2 regions of the Cellvibrio sp. BR genome follow, and region 1 is predicted to be linked to the other one. Evidence: predicted binding sites of a transcription regulator. Region 1 holds the regulator's gene; the other holds the start of a gene.
The links. Region 1 encodes LexA, which represses DNA repair genes until DNA is damaged. Its sites were predicted from a motif close to ACTGTNTNTANANACAGT; they were not measured.
Positions count from the first base shown of each region.

Region 1 (5,084 bases):
AATACAACTGTGCGCGGTGCAAGGTATCAACCAGCTTGCTGTAGGTAGGAGGAACCGAGAGATTGGCAATCACCATAAAACGCAGTGCATCCTCCAAACTGGCATCAGCGTTTTGATTTTCATCACCCACCAGCACAATTGCTAATTCATCATTCCAGTTGCGCACATCTTTGAGCAGTTGGGTAAGATTTTGTTTGCTGGCGCGATAATCACCAATAAAAACGGCGACATAATCTTCGCCATGATTCTGATCAGCCACCGCCGATAACCAATTATCGCTGGCACTGACCAATGCAGGCTCACTGAGAAATTCCAATAACACATTTAGATCGTGTCGACGTGACGGATTATCGTCAATAACCAAAACTTTGTTGTTGCGCCACATACCCCAAGACCTTTTTCATTTCATGCCAATGACTTATGGCTGCCAATTAGCTGACAACTACACACGGCGAGAAGATTTATGGGAGTAAGTATTAGTAGAGACTGTGAGGTTAGTCAAATTAATGACGAATTTTTATTGGCGCTTTATCAGAAAGACAACAATTTGAATATTTATTCGCCAAAAAAATGCCTGACAAAAATCAGAATGAAAAAGTCACTATTATTTTTGTCAGGTGCGGGTTTAATTTTTACTGTAACAATCGGAATGATCAGGGAGCCTTGGCGGCTTGCGGGCCAATTTCATCCCAACCAGACTTGACTGTTTTTAGCAGCTGAATGACCTCAACTACTTTATCTATATCGTTTTGTGCAGAGGCTTCCAACAGGCGAAGATTAATGTATTCATAAAGCTGATCCAGACGCTCGGATATTTCGCCGGCATCCATATCTAACGAGCTACGCAAACCACCGACAATGCCAATCGCTTTACCAAGCATTTCACCTTTAACGGCAATATCGCCCCGCTCCATCGCACCTTGCGCTGCCGCCAAACGCCCCAACGCGCCTTCAAATAACAGTTGAATTAAACGATGGGGCGATGCATGACTGACTTCGGATTCAATACCGAGCTTCTGATATTGTTTGAGTGCTTCTTGCGGATTGTAATTAGACACAGCATATACCTGATAGCCATAGAATTAACCTAGGCTAGCAGGGTCGGCTGCTTTTGGCGAGTATTGCGCATAAAAAGCAGGTTGCGGTGTTAATTTCCGGCGAACTTGTGGCTATCTGGGGCAATGTTTGCGTGACTTTGTGATCAAGTTGCATGCAGCAAGGTTACTTCCTGCCGACATTGAGCGATCAAACCAGCATAAACGCCTTTCAATTCACTCAGGGCGCGAATCAATGTTGATTTGTCATTACGATTAGCGGCAATCACCCTGTCTATTAATACAACGCAAACACGATCCAAATGACGAATGCGCTCCCAATCTTCTTGCTGCAAGGCGACAGTTAACGCCTGCTGCAGTGAGCGCATGGCCATTATCCCGGCCTCACCGGTGTAATCTGGCTCAGGTACTAATCGTAGCGTCATCGCAGACTCCTTAAACGTCTTTGCCAATTGCATCCCAGGCAGATTTAATCTCCCCGAGCAAGCGCGCACATTCGTCCAGTTGATCAATGCTGTTTTCGTAATTAGCCTGGGTTAACCGACGGATAATGTAATCGTAAAGGCTATCTAAATTTGCCGCTAATGCGCCGCCTTCATTGTCATTCAAACTGCCCTGCAAGCCCCCTACTATTGCCGCCGCTTTGCTGATTAACTCACCTTTGCGCGCAAATTGTTTTTGCGCAATAGCACCTTTTGCTTGCGCAATACGCTCCAGAGCACCTTCAAATAACATCTGGATGAGACGATGGGGAGAAGCAGATTCAACACCGGAATGAACTTTAACGCTGGCATAGCTATTTACGGCAGAATAGGAATTCATACATCACCATTGATTGTTGCGGCTCAACAAGGAGCGGAATGCTGCGGCCCTAAACAGCGCCTGAACAGTCGCGACCAGAACATTCGCTGGTCTTATAAGCTAGCGGCTATATCGCAAAAACCTTTAACAAAAAGTGACGCTCATGCAAAAAACTATTCTGATCACCGGTGCCTCAACGGGTATAGGTTATGAAGCCGCCCAGGCGCTACGAATTGCGGGCTACCGGGTTATCGCCAGCTGCCGCAAAATTACCGATGTAGCACGGCTCACCGCTGAAGGCTTTGAATGCCTGCAGTTGGACTTGAGCGATTCAGGTTCAATCCAAACAGCCTTTAAAGAATTAATCGCACTTACCGACGGAGAAATTTATGCACTCTTTAACAACGGCGCCTATGGGCAGCCGGGAGCGATAGAGGACTTACCTATTGATGCATTACGCAAACAATTTGATACCAACTTTTTTGGTTGGTGTGAGTTAACGCGTTTAATACTGCCGGTCATGATCAAGCAGGGTTATGGACGAATCATTCAGAACTCATCGATTCTGGGCATTTCCGCCATGCCGTTACGCGGGGCATATAACGCGAGCAAATATGCAATTGAAGGTATTAGCGATACATTGCGCCTTGAATTAGCCGGCACCGGGGTATTTGTTTCACTGATTGAACCGGGACCGATACGCAGCGAATTTCGTAAAAATGCTCTCACTGCACTACTGGAAAACATCGACACCGAACAAAGCCGCCACCGGGATATTTACGCAAAGGCAATCAATCGCCTGGGCAAAGCAGAAACCAACACCCCCTTCACCCTGGAACCAGCGGCTGTTATTAAACGGCTTAAACATGCCCTCGAGTCACCTCGTCCACAAGCACGTTATTACGTCACCTTCCCCACTTACCTCGTTGGTGTAATGAAGCGAATTCTGCCTAATCGTTTGCTGGATAAACTTCTGCTCAAAATAGGCGGTTAATTCATTTTCGATTCAGTCATGAGAATTAAATTAACAATATCTATAACGGGGGAAAAACGATGGCCAAATATACCGCTCCATTCATTTTATGCACCGCTTTACTAGCAACCACCGCGAATGCCGATTCCCTTCGCTGCAATGGTCAACTCGCCAGTGCGGGCGATACAAAAGCGGATATTATCGAACTGTGTGGTGAGCCACTGATGACCGATAGCTACTGCGAGCCCTCCGCCGCAATCACCACTCCACAAGGTGTTCAAAACGGCAACAACAACATTCAAAACAATGTCGCCATTCAAACCTGCACGGAAGTCGAGATCTGGACCTACAACCCAGGCAAAGGCAAATTTATGACCCATCTGTATTTTACTCAGGGCGAATTGCGCAACATTCGCTATGGCAACAGGGTGAAATAACAGCAGTTTGAAAAACTATTGCACAAGCTGATTTACTGTATATAATCACAGACACTGTACAGATAAACAGACCCAGGAGTGCACTATGTTTGACTTAACGCCCCGACAGGAACAGGTACTGCAATTGATCCGCAGTTATGCGGATGAAACCGGTTATCCACCTACCCGCGCCGAAATCGCACGTATCTTAGGTTTTAAGTCAGCAAATGCTGCCGAAGAACATATCAAAGCGCTTGCTCGCAAAGGGGCAATCGAAATTATCCCCGGCGCATCGCGCGGTATTAAATTACCTGAATTGCAAGCGGGCATTCCTATTATCGGACGAGTTGCTGCAGGCAACCCGATCCTTGCACAAGAACATATTGAAGATTACTGCAACATTCCCACCAGCTTCTTTTCGCCCAGCGCTGACTTCTTTCTGCGAGTGCATGGCATGAGCATGAAAGATGCCGGCATTCTTGATGGTGACTTACTCGCAGTACATAAAACTGATCAGGCACGCAATGGCCAAATCGTTGTCGCCCGTATTGGTGAAGAAGTCACAGTAAAACGATTCAAGCGTGCAGGTAACCGCGCACAAGTTGAGTTATGGCCAGAGAACCCCGATTTCGATGTCATTCTGGTTGATACCCGCGACCAGGAATTCAGTATTGAAGGTTTAAGCGTAGGAGTAATTCGCCGTGACTAATATCGCTCGTGTTATACCCCAACATACCCCCAACCAGAAAACTGCCAGCGGTGTCACCGAGCTGGTATTAACCAGCGACTCGCCAGAACAGCTCGCCCTGCTATTGCCCATGATTGCATTTTTAAGCAATAGCGCCAGTGACCGCTGGATTACCTGGATCGCACCGCACAATATCAGTAGGGATTTGCTTGAATCCTACGGCGTAAATACTCGCTTTATCCGCGTTATTCATGCGCAAGATCCACAGGCTCTGTTGTGGATAACCTGGGAGGCACTGTCTGCTGGCAACAGCCACACGGTTATATCCAGTCCTGGGAAATTAAGTGATAAGGAGCTGTCACAGCTGGAGACGGCAGCAGCAAAAGGTCAATGTCAGGGGTTGCTGCTACGTGTTAGATAAATTCAAGTTGAATAATGGAGATCAAGGACGATAACAACCTCGCTTAATCAATGCAGCATCATTTTTTCCAGCTCGGATAATTCACTAAAATTATCATCCAATTGGGCTTCTGCCTGCTGATCTGCAATTTCCCCTGCTACATCCATTCCCGCTTCAATCATCGCTTTGGCGACCATGAACTTTTCCTCTCCCAGAAATGCCAGAGATTCCTGCGAAAAACGAATTGTTACCAAGGGCTCATTAGTCTCGCTATCTGCGCGTTGCAAGGCAACATCGCCATTCGTCAGCTCAACAATTTCATAAAAGGAAGACATAGGGTTCCCGTTATTGACGCAAGAAAAGGGCGCGCATTCTAACACCCAATGTTATGGAAGCCTATTTACCAGCCATTTATCAGGCGTTGTACTTGAAAAATATCAACCCACGCGAGGGATTGCCTGCAATAACAAGCAACCGGCAGAACTTTTAAGCCTGTGGCCAGCATGGGTGTTAGCAGGAATTAGTGCCACATCACCGCTAGCCAATGTGGCAGCAGCGGCATCATCACCAATAATTACGTCTCCTTCCAACACCATTAACAAGCAATAGCGCTCAACATCAAAGTGATGAATACCATTCAAGGCAATCCGGCGTACTTCAAATTCATCGAAGTTAACGATGCGCTGAATCTGAATATCGTCGCTCTCATAAACTATGACCGGTGGAAGCAAATGCTCAGCATTGATATCGA
Region 1 is NZ_JH668201.1:350,116-355,199, reverse strand. Features, by position in the region: gene O59_RS06765 (sigma-54 dependent transcriptional regulator) at 1-385, opposite strand, end outside; gene fliS (flagellar export chaperone FliS) at 654-1,058, opposite strand; gene O59_RS06755 (hypothetical protein) at 1,202-1,480, opposite strand; gene fliS (flagellar export chaperone FliS) at 1,491-1,877, opposite strand; gene O59_RS06745 (SDR family oxidoreductase) at 2,020-2,850, shown strand; gene O59_RS06740 (DUF2845 domain-containing protein) at 2,910-3,266, shown strand; gene lexA (transcriptional repressor LexA) at 3,352-3,954, shown strand; gene O59_RS06730 (cell division inhibitor SulA) at 3,947-4,354, shown strand; gene O59_RS06725 (hypothetical protein) at 4,402-4,668, opposite strand; gene O59_RS06720 (hypothetical protein) at 4,771-5,084, opposite strand, start outside.

Region 2 (5,084 bases), on a different contig from region 1:
GTGGGTGAGATCCTGCAAAAAGCGGTGGAAAAATCGCGCGGTCAAACAGCGCGTTATAAATGGACCCAACGTCAGGCCGATGGCTCCATCGAAAATAAATTGTCTATTGCCAAACTCTCACCGCGCTGGAATTGGGTAGTGGGCACTGGCATTGGCTTTAACGAAGTCAACGCGCGCTTTTGGGAAACCGCCAAATGGCAACTGACCATTTGTTTACTGGTGATGCTGATTATTGTGGTTCCCGTGGTGCTGTTTGCGCGCAAGCTGGATAACGGTTTGGGCGCGGAATTAAAAGAAGTGCTGGCGCTGGTGCGCGCCGTTGCCAACGGCGACCTGACTGAGCGCAATGTACGTCGCGCAGCAGAGGACAGTATTTATGGTTCGGTAGTGAAAATGCGCCATGCCTTGCGCGAGATGATCGGCAGCATTTCGCACATGGTCGCGCGCCTGCATGCGATTAGCGATGACATAGTCCATAAAGCTGAAACCAGTACCGCCATGGCTGAAGACCAGAGCGCCAATACCATCAAAATCGCGTCTTCTGCGGAAGAATTTAATCTGCAAACCAAGGACGCCATGCAGCAGGCAAAAATTGCCACTAACCAAACCGATCACGCCTCCAAAACCGCCAACCAGGGGCAAAAATTGATTTCCAGTGCGGTAAAAAGTTTTGTTGAAATCGACAACAGCGTGACCCAAACCCAAACCAGTATTGATGACCTCGCGGCGCGGATTAACAGCATTTCTGCAGTGATTTCGGTGATTAGCGAAGTCGCCAACCAAACCAATTTGCTCGCACTGAACGCCGCGATTGAAGCGGCGCGCGCGGGTGAACAGGGGCGCGGTTTTGCGGTAGTGGCCGACGAAGTGCGCCAGCTCGCGCAGCGCACCACCCAAGCCACCAGCGAAATTGGCGAGACCATTACCGCTGTGCAGAACTCCAGCCGCGTCGCCAAACAAAATATGGATGACATGGTGGTGCAGTTAAAAGATGGCATAGGCCAAACCCGTCAGGGCGGTGAAATTGTGGAGAGCGTGCGGCAGGAGACTGATGAAGTCGCCAAGATGGTCGCGCACATTGGCAACTCACTCATCGAACATGTACAGGCGAGCAGTTTGATTCTGGAGTATGTAAGCCAGGTCGAGCAGTCATCGCTGGGCACCAAAGATGCTGCGCGCGGTACGCTGCTGGCGTCCCAACAAATTCGCGACGCCTCCGACGAACTGAGCCGCCAATTGGAAGGTTTCCGCCTCTAGCATTCCGGAACGGCTTATCGCTCCCCCCACTTGCCGCCGCCTGCGCAAATACTGTATATATAGCCAGACAATTATTCACCATAATGTCTGGCTTTTTTAGTGGCGCACTTCATCGCCGCTGCCGGATTTGCGAGGCGCTGATGCTGACTCACCTGAATATCCAAAACTTTACGCTGGTCGATCAACTGGATCTGGACATCAAACCCGGTATGACCGTGATTACCGGCGAAACGGGGGCGGGTAAATCCATCATGCTCGATGCACTCGGGCAGGCGCTGGGTGATAAAGCCGATGGCGAGCGCGTGCGCACGGGTGCCAGCCGCGCCGATATCTGCGCCAGTTTTGATACCAGCCAAATCCCCGCAGCACAGGAGTGGCTACAAAGCCACGATTTGCAGCAGAGCGATAATCCGCACGAGTGTTTGCTGCGCCGGGTAATCAATGCCGATGGCAAATCCAAAGCCTATATCAACGGTCAACCGGCGACGCTGCAGCAACTGCGTGCGCTGGGTGAAATGCTGATTGATATTCACAGCCAACATGAGCATCAATCGCTGTTGGTAAAAGATACCCATCGCCGCCTGGTGGATGAATTTGCCGGCCAAACCGAATTAGCCAAACAGGTGCGCCTCGCCTTTCGCGAGTGGCACAGCCGGTTAGAGCATTTTATTAACCTGCGCGATAACGCCGCCGATGTGAGCGCACGCTTCCAATTGCTTAGCTATCAATTTAACGAACTGGAACAGCTGGGTTTACAGCAAGGTGAACTCGCCAAGCTCGAAGCGGAGCAGCGCAGCCTGTCCAACGCCGAAGAAATTTTGCGCGGCAGCCAGCAACTCGCCGCGTTTTGTGGCGATGACGAACAGGGTTTGAGCGTAAACCTGCATCGCGCACTGCATATTTTGCGCAGCCTGCCGGAAAAATCCACCGCATTGCAGGCGGCCGAAGAGTTACTCACCAGCGCGCAGATTCAAGTGGAAGAAGCGCAACACGAAATTGAGCGCCATATCGATACCTTTAACCTCGATCCTGCGCGTTTGACGGTGGTGGAAGACCGCCTCTCAGCAATTTACGACATAGCGCGCAAGCACCGCATCCAGCCGGAAGCACTACCGTCATTTATCGATAAACTCAGCGCCGAACTGGAACAACTGCAAGGCGGCGATGCCAAGCTGGATCAATTGGCACAGCAAGTGGAGCAGGCGGAAAAAGCCTATCGCCAACTGGCCGAGCAGCTATCAGCCAAACGCACCAAAGCCGGCGCAACACTGGCCAAACAGGTTAATGAACAACTCAAATTACTGGCAATGGAAAATGCCAAGCTCACCATTAGCTTATTACCACTGACCGACAAACCCGGCCCCAATGGTTTGGAAGAGGTGGAGTTTTTAATCAGCACCAACCCCGGCCAAGCGCCGCGCCCGCTGGCAAAAATTGCCTCGGGCGGCGAACTCTCGCGCATCAGCCTCGCCATTCAGGTGATTACCGCCAAAACCTCCGCGACGCCCACACTGGTATTCGATGAAGTCGATGTCGGCATCGGCGGTGCCACCGGTGATGTCGTGGGCCAACTATTGCGTCAGCTGGGTGAGCGCGGGCAAGTGATTTGTGTAACCCACTTGGCGCAGGTGGCAAGCAAGGGCCACCAGCATTTGCAGGTAGTGAAAACCGCGAGCAAAAAAAGCGCGGAATCCACCCTGGTGGAATTAGCGGGCGATAGCAAAGTGGAGGAAATTGCACGCATGCTGGGCGGCTTGAAAATTACCGATCAATCCATCGCCCATGCTCGTGAAATGCTGAGTTTTTAAGGGTATTAACCAGCGGTCAGCAAACTGTGAGCAAATAAAAAAGGGCGCTATGCACTGCGCCCTTTTATTCAACCACCCAATCAACTAACAACATTCACTATCAGGATGGGCGTTTTTTTCTCACGTAGAGCACCAGACTGTGATCGGTGAGTTCGTAGCCGTATTCCGCCACTATACGTTTTTGCAATGCCTCAATTTCATCGTTATGGAACTCAATGATGGTGCCGGCATCTATATCCACCATGTGATCATGATGTTCGCCGCGCGCCACTTCAAATACCGAGTGGCCGCCATCGAAATTGTGCCGCACTACCAAACCGGCAGATTCAAATTGGGTTAATACCCGATAGACAGTTGCCAAACCGACATCGTCGCCCTGCTCCATTAGCGCTTTATATACATCTTCCGCGCTCATGTGATGCTGTTCAGAGGACTCCAGCATTTGCAAAATTTTCACACGAGGCAAGGTCACTTTAAGACCCGCTTTGCGCAGTTCGTGGTTACCGTCTGCCATTATTTCCCCCAAACCCTTCTCAGTGTTCCTGTGGTTCGGGTATTATCCGCGTTCATTTTCGTTAGTGGAAGCCCTAGTATGAAATTAGCCAGCCGTGTATTTCTGGCCCTTGTGTTTATTGCGGGCCTCACCGCCTGCTCCAGCTTCCGCTTTCCTGGTGTGTATAAAGTTGGCATTCAGCAGGGCCACATCATTACCCAGGAAATGGTCGATCAATTAAAACTGGGCATGAACAAACGCCAGGTACGCTTTGTACTCGGCAATACTTTACTGCCGAATACCTTTAACGATGACCGCTGGGATTACCCTTACAGCGTGCGTCGCGGTTCACAGGGTGAAATTACCCAATACCTTTACACCGTTTATTTTGAAAACGATAAGCTGGTAAAAACCGAGGGCGATTTCCTGCCTGGTAAAGCACCCATGAGCGGTGAAAAATCCAAGCGTTATTTGGATGATATGCAGCGCGATGTCCCGGTGCCAACAGAAGATAGTACACCGCCAGATTTGCCCGATCCCGAAGAGTTGGAATAAATACACTTAAGCATCTGGCAAAAAATAACTACCCAAAAACAACCGCCTAAAAAACTAACGCCCGGATCTCCGGGCGTTGTTGTTTTTGGGTAGTGGTTTTTAGAGGGTTGTTTTTGCAGGACTGGCTTGCTCTGGTAAACATTTACGCTTCACACAGGCGCCACATCTGCCCCGCGCAAACTGCACACGCGATTACGTCCCTCGCTTTTCGCGCGATAGAGCGCCGCATCGGCCTCTTGCAATAATTGCTCAGCGCGCTCTATACCCGATTCAAAAGATGCCACTCCCGCGCTCAGGGTGACGTGAAAGATTTTTTGATCGACCGTAAAGGTAAGGTCGCGAAAACGTTTGCGGATATCTTCCATTAATAAATGCGCTTCAGCGCGGGTGCAGCGCGGCAATACCGCCACAAATTCTTCACCGCCGTAACGCCCCACTGCATCCATTTTACGCAGCCGTTGGCGCAATAAATGGGCGATGGCTTTAATGACTTTGTCACCTGCCGGATGACCGTAGCTGTCGTTGATTTGTTTGAAATGATCCAAATCCAGCATCACCAGGCTCAGTGCTTCACCGGTGCGCTGGGCGCGGCTCAGCTCTATATCCACCTGCTCTTTAATGCGCGAATGCTTCAGTAAGCCGGTCAAACTGTCGCGATCCAGTGCATCGCTTAACTGGCGGCTGCGCGCAGCGCGCACGGAAACTGCCGTTACCAATTCCAGATCGCTGAGCGGTTTGCTGAGGAAATCGTCGCCCGCGCGCCCCATGGCTAACGCGCGTTTTTGTTCGTCCTGCTCGGAGGATAAATAAGTAATGGGAACCCGCAGCCAATCCTGATTCAAGCGAATGACCTGCGCCAGTTCTATGCCGCTGCACACCGGCATATTGATATCGAGCAAAATCAGTTCGGGGTGAAAGTCATTGAGCAAGGCAAAAATATCGCGTGGGCTATTGCTCACTTCGGCGCGAAT
Region 2 is NZ_JH668200.1:884,345-889,428, reverse strand. Features, by position in the region: gene O59_RS03675 (methyl-accepting chemotaxis protein) at 1-1,257, shown strand, start outside; gene recN (DNA repair protein RecN) at 1,398-3,065, shown strand; gene fur (ferric iron uptake transcriptional regulator) at 3,166-3,579, opposite strand; gene bamE (outer membrane protein assembly factor BamE) at 3,658-4,113, shown strand; gene O59_RS03655 (diguanylate cyclase) at 4,263-5,084, opposite strand, start outside.
Region 2: recN (DNA repair protein RecN) is a predicted target of LexA. The motif match lies at 1,308-1,325, and genes of this name have one in related genera.